DNA from 2 places in the Paenibacillus hamazuiensis genome. Region 2 is predicted to be linked to the other one. Evidence: predicted binding sites of a transcription regulator. Region 2 holds the regulator's gene; the other holds the start of a gene.
The links. Region 2 encodes LexA, which represses DNA repair genes until DNA is damaged. Its sites were predicted from a motif close to CGAACATATGTTCG; they were not measured.

Region 1 (3,113 bases), 1.2 Mb from region 2:
TTGCACCTTCACGTCATCTGCCAAAAGCGGTTCGGCCTTAGCCGGGGCAGGGGCGGACAAATGTAAAGAAACCATCGAGCAGACTAAAACCAATCCTGCTATCAGTTTGTTCAAAGCTTACCTCCTATTGCCTCCGAGGTTAGTTGACGGGTTCGGGAAGAGGTTTCCCTAGCTTGAATAATCTTGCATTCACCCCAATTGCGAAGCGTCCCCCGTACCAATACTTTCCGTATTGGATTCGACACTTTATAAAAAGTACCACAGTACCCGAATGGTTTCAATGTATAAAATGTGCCAATTGCTTCCTATAATCACCAATTCGTCTGAAGGCAGACATTTAACCCGGCTGCATTGTCTTTTATAGGCGGCTGCAAATGGAAAACAGCTCCCTTAAAGGCAGGAAGCTGTTTTCGAAAGGGATCGGTTATTATCCGCGGTTTTCGCCCGCCCTTCCCCGGTTGAACAAGCCCAGCAAGCCGAGCAGCCCAAGCCAGCCGACCCAATCGTAATTGGTCCGGTTATCCACAGAGGTGGCGGTGTAGCTGTTATCGCGATACGCGGTTCCGCGCTGGCCTCCGTACGTGATGCCGGTAACGGAGCCGTCGGCGGCATATCCGATCGAATTGGGCCGGATGTTATCCCCTCCTGCATACCCGGTCCCCTGCTGGGCGGCAAAATTGCGGACCGGCGTCGCATCGGTGCCGCGGTTGCCGAGACCGGCAGGCCCTGTTCCGTTATTGCCGAAAGTGCCCAAATGACCCGCCGTACCGAGCGAACCGTACGGCGTGTAATCGCTATTGTTCGTGACGACATTATTGCGGGTGGTTGAAGCGGAGGAAGCCGTATTTGCAGAAGCCGATTCCGCGGATATGACCGTCATCGGCAAACCTGCCATGAGCAGCACGGCGATAGCAACGCTTTTCAATGCGTTCATGAAAGTCGCTCCTTTATTAAGATTAGGTACACCTATATCTTTTTTCAGGAAGCGGCTGCTTATGCGAACGGGCGATGTTTAAAAAGCGAAGCTGAGCTGCACCGGTTTCTCTTCGGACGCTTCGTCTTCGTCGCCTTCCCGTCCCGAGTACGGTTCGTACGAGATGAATCCGTACTCTTCCAATAAGGTGTTGACGCGGGCGATTCCTTCTTTCCGGTAATCGGCGGGCAAATAAGGAGACGATGCGTAAAAACGAGCATACTCCTCCACCAGGTGTGGGTAGCCGGTACGCAAGGTCTGGAAAAACCAGACTTTGACATCCCGGGTATTCAGGCGTAAATACGACGGCATGACAAAGCGCGGCGCATAAGAGCGGGCTTCGCCGAGCAGCCGGCGCAGCTCGTCCTCCGTATCCATCAAAAGCGGCAAAATCGGAGCCATAAAAATTCCCGCTCGGATACCCATCTCTCCCAGCCGGCCGATCGTTTTCAGCCGTTCAAGCGGGGAAGGGGTGAACGGCTCGAAGTCCCGCCATATTTTAAGATTGAGCGTATTGAGGCTTATATTGACAGTAGCGTCCGGGATCGCTTGAAGCAAATCGATGTCGCGTAATATGAGCGGAGAGCGCGTCGTCACGCTGACCGGGACTCCGTAGCGGGCGAACAACTCCAGCGCTTGCCGGGTCAGCCGGGCTTTCGCCTCCACCGGCTGGTACGGGTCGGTCGCCGTGCCGACGGCGACTTTGCCGAACTTCTTTAACCCGCCGCGGCTTCTTGCCGCTTTCCGCAGCTGCTCTTCCAGCGCCTCGGGCACGTTTTCCTTGATAAAAATATGCTTTTGGAACGTATCGTCCGTCTCCATGCCGAGAAACGAATGGGTGGAGCGGGCATAGCAAAAGCTGCAGCCATGCTGGCAGCCGCGATACGGATTGAGCGACCAGGAAAAAGGCATGGAAGGGGCCGTTACTTGGTTCAAAGCGGTTTTCGAGCGGATATGTTCAAAGGTTACCGGTTTGCTCATCGTTTTCCACCTCATAATAGCGAATATATGTTCGTATTTAATGTATCTTATCCGAACGGTTTTATGCAAGTGGAAAAAACAGGACCTGCCGCATAAGCTTGCGGAAACAAGCAAAAAGTAAGGTGGTGTTCGGCAGGTCTTTTGCAAAAGGAGGTGCAACAGATGAACGCGACGACGCAATCCCCTCAGGCGCAAACGATTGGAGCCGTCAACTTGGCGACGCATGAGATTTTGGAGATGAGAGAGCTTTTGTCCAGCAAAAATGTTTGCCTGACCAAATCCGCAACGATGCAAGCGCTGGCTTCCGACCCGGAATTGAAAACATTGCTTCAACAGGATGTACAGCAATCCAAGCAAGCAATCCAGGAGCTTTCCGCAATTTTATCCAAAGTATGACATAACCAATGACGAACGGAGATGATCTTATGAATACGCTGCTGGAAAATATGACGGGGATGGGCAGCATGACCGATCAGGTGATCGCAAACGATTTGCTGATTGCCGCTAAAACGGGCATCAAGGATTGCGCGGTGGCCCTTACCGAGGCGACGACGCCGGAGGTTCGGCAAATTTTGAAAAAGCAGCTGGACCAAGCGATTTCTTCCCACGAAAAAATTTCGGCTTACATGATCCAAAAAGGACTGTATCACCCGACTCAGGTGAAACAGCAAATTCAGCTGGATTTGCAAAACGCCCAAACCGCGACAGGTTTGGCATAATTTGAATTTGAAGTCCCCGCGGCTCCCGGAAGGGGGCCATTATTTTTTTGTCAGGAAAAAATTTGAAACAAATGATGAAATCCTCTCGTTTGTTATTGGGGGGTGATGATCAATGAGAAAGTGGCTACTTATTATCGGTGTTTTTATGAGTGCGGCGGCGTGCAGTACAATTTCAACTCCGCCGGAGCCTGTTGCCGAAAATCGCGATAATCCGAACATCAAAGCGGGTGACTTTTCAATCCCTGCCTCTGAGCAGAAGCAATCTTTTTCGGCAAAAATATACGTCCCCGGACAGGTAAAAGCAAATGAAGAGTTCGTCGTTGAAGCCTCGCTGGAAAACTTGTCCGACAATGATTTCACAATGGCGCATGCGGCAAAAATTTTTTATTTCATTATAAAGGACAGCAGCGGCAAGACGGTGAATACTTTTGTTATGCCTG
Region 2 (3,113 bases):
AAGCCTCCCACCATGAGGTAGCACCCGGACAGCACGAAATCGACTTTAAATATGCCGATGCGCTCAAAGCGGCCGACCAGATCCAAACGTTCAAGCTCGTCGTTAAAACGATCGCCCGCAAGCACGGCTTGCACGCCACATTTATGCCGAAACCTCTGTTCGGCGTGAACGGGTCGGGTATGCACTGCCATCAGTCGCTGTTCCGCGGCAACGAAAATGCGTTTTACGATGAAAGCGACAAGCTCGGCCTCAGTACAACCGCCAGATATTATATGGCAGGCATTTTGAAGCATGCCCGTGCGTTCGCTGCGATCACAAACCCGACCGTCAACTCGTACAAGCGTCTGGTACCGGGTTATGAAGCTCCTTGTTACGTAGCATGGTCAGCCAGCAACCGCAGCCCGATGATCCGTATCCCGGCTTCCCGCGGCCTCAGCACCCGGATCGAAGTGCGCAATCCGGATCCGGCGGCAAATCCTTATTTGGCTCTGGCTGTCATGCTGAAGGCCGGTCTTGACGGCATCAAGCACAAAACGCAGCTGCCGCCGCCAACCGACCGCAACATTTACGTCATGAGCGACGAAGAGCGCGAAGAGCAAGGGATCCCGAGTCTGCCGGTGAATCTGAAAACGGCAATTGACGAGCTTTTGCGCGACGATGTGATCTGCGACGCGCTCGGCGATCATGCTCTGGCGCATTTCGTGGAATTGAAAGAAATCGAATGGGACATCTATCGGACCCAGGTGCACGCTTGGGAAAGAGACCAGTACATGTCGTTGTACTAATACTAAGAAAAAAAGCCCCTCTTGCCTCGGCTTCGGCCGGCGAGAGGGGCTTTATTGCATTTGCATGAGGGATGGCGATCGTCGATTAATGAATGTCTCTGAACAGTCCGATCACTTTGCCCAGGATGGTTACGTTTTTCAAAATAATCGGTTGAAGAGTGGGATTCTCGGGCTGCAGGCGGAAATGATCGCGTTCCTTGTAGAAGCGCTTCACCGTTGCTTCATCATCTTCCGTCATGGCGACGACGATGTCGCCGTTGTTGGCGGTCGGCTGCTGGCGGACGATGACGTAGTCGCCGTCGTGGATGCCGGCATCGATCATGCTGTCGCCGATGACGCTGAGCATGAACACGTTGTCGTCGTTCACATAATGGCTCGGAAGCGGGAAATAATCTTCGATGTTTTCAGTGGCCGTAATAGGTACGCCGGCGGTTACCCGCCCGATGAGCGGCACCCGCACGACGGAAAGAGCGAAAGCGCCCGATCCTTCGCCGCTGCCGTCCAAAATTTCGATGGCTCTAGGCTTGGTGGCGTCCCGGCGAATTAAACCTTTCTTCTCCAGTCTTTCCAAATGTCCATGAACTGTGGAACTGGAGGCTAGTCCCACCGCTTCGCCGATCTCTCTGACGGACGGCGGGTAACCTTTGTCTTTGACCTCATTTTTAATAAATTCCAGTATCGCTTGCTGGCGGTTGGAAATTTTCCCCACGGTCATCACTCCATATTTGTATTCGTTATCCAAAGTATAGCACAGAACCGGAGTTCGTACAAACATAAGTTCGAGAAAACATATTGACCCAAACGAATGTTCGTGTTATTATGAGACCAGAACAAATGTTTGGAGGTCATTTCAATGTATACAAATTCAGCGTTAGTAAATAACAAAGCAGACACATCGGTGATTAAACATAAAAAGCTTGTTCGCTTTTTGTTCGTATTGTTTGTCGTTTCAATCATATTTACTTTTTCTGCTTTAGTAACGGTGTATGCGAGCGGAGAATCGGCCTCGGTCAAAACTTCCGGAACCGCGGAGACCAGATCAGTTGTCGTTATGCCAGGAGACACGCTGTGGTCAATCGCTTCCGCCAACAAAACGCGAGATCAGGACATACGTACATACATCGATAAAATCAAGGAAGCGAACAAGTTGAAGAGCAGCGTTTTGAAGGAAGGCCAGCTGTTATTTTTACCTTGACCTTTCGTACGTTCTGCCACCGTGTTATACTAAGTTTACCATTTTCATAGAGAGGGTGGGGTAGAACGTTGGAACAATTGCTAAGGGAATTGTTGGACCGCTTCACCGGCCTAGAAAATCGAATGATCGGCCTTGAAAATCGCTTCATCGGCCTCGAAGATCGGATGATCGGCTTGGAGAACCGCATGTCCGGTTTGGAAGACCGGATGACCAAGCTGGAAAACAATATGCAGGAAGTAAGGGCGGAAGTTCGGGAGCTGAATCAGCGGGTGGACAGGCTGGAGAAGACTCTTCAAGAATATCATGCGGAAAATATCAATGCCGACAATGTTATTCTTGAAAAAGTCAGGTTGACCCATGACAGATTGGATTACCAATTAAGCAGAATCGCCAAAGCTGAGGAACAGCTTCATTTACTTGTACATAATTAATGATCAGGCCCTATCGAGGGCCTTTTTACTTTGTCTGTGAAGCTGGCTTGACAATATGTACAGACAATGTCAAAGTATATTTTGTATTTTGGAAAAATGGACTATGAAGGCGAACATCGGGAGGACACTCATGAGCGAAAACAATCCGGACTATATTGAGCGAATTAATCAGTTGGCCAGGAAAGCGAAAGCCGAGGGGCTTACGGACGCGGAAATCGACGAACGCAACGAATTGAGAAAAAGGTATATAGAAGCATTTAAAACTTCGCTGCGTGTCCAATTGGACAATATCAAATTTGTCGATAAAGAAGAGTAGAAGATTAAGTTATTAGGGGGATCGGAATGTCGCGAAAATGGGAACGCATGGTTCAAAAAAATACGAAGCATCTGAATAAGCAGCGGGTGAAAGTTGGGAAAAAACCGCTCTCCGGCGCTTCATCCGACGAAGGGGTGACGATTCGCGGGAGAAGCTGGTTTTTTCCCGTCATATTGATCGCGGTCGGTATTTTCTGCTTTATTTCGTTCCGGGGCCTTGCCCAGCAGGACAATATGTATTGGATAACGGGCGGCTGTTATATTTTGCTCGGTATATTTACATATCTCGTTCGCCGGCCTTATTTGAAAATCGGAAAAAAGGAGCTGTCCACCCGCCGGTTTTCCGGAGTGCGCACGCTGGAAGCTGCCGATATTAAGCAGATCACG

Region 1: MYS68_RS14705 (SPL family radical SAM protein) is a predicted target of LexA. The motif match lies at 1,975-1,988, and genes of this name have one in related genera.

What each region holds. Positions count from the first base shown of each region.
Region 1 is NZ_JALRMO010000001.1:3,321,166-3,324,278, reverse strand. Features, by position in the region: gene MYS68_RS14715 (stalk domain-containing protein) at 1-114, opposite strand, end outside; cyclic di-AMP (ydaO/yuaA leader) riboswitch at 114-254, opposite strand; gene MYS68_RS14710 (hypothetical protein) at 428-934, opposite strand; gene MYS68_RS14705 (SPL family radical SAM protein) at 1,013-1,954, opposite strand; gene MYS68_RS14700 (hypothetical protein) at 2,117-2,350, shown strand; gene MYS68_RS14695 (spore coat protein) at 2,380-2,673, shown strand; gene MYS68_RS14690 (hypothetical protein) at 2,786-3,113, shown strand, end outside.
Region 2 is NZ_JALRMO010000001.1:2,131,597-2,134,709, forward strand. Features, by position in the region: gene glnA (type I glutamate--ammonia ligase) at 1-785, shown strand, start outside; gene lexA (transcriptional repressor LexA) at 871-1,494, opposite strand; gene MYS68_RS09315 (LysM peptidoglycan-binding domain-containing protein) at 1,639-1,980, shown strand; gene MYS68_RS09320 (hypothetical protein) at 2,049-2,411, shown strand; gene MYS68_RS09325 (DUF896 domain-containing protein) at 2,542-2,727, shown strand; gene MYS68_RS09330 (hypothetical protein) at 2,754-3,113, shown strand, end outside.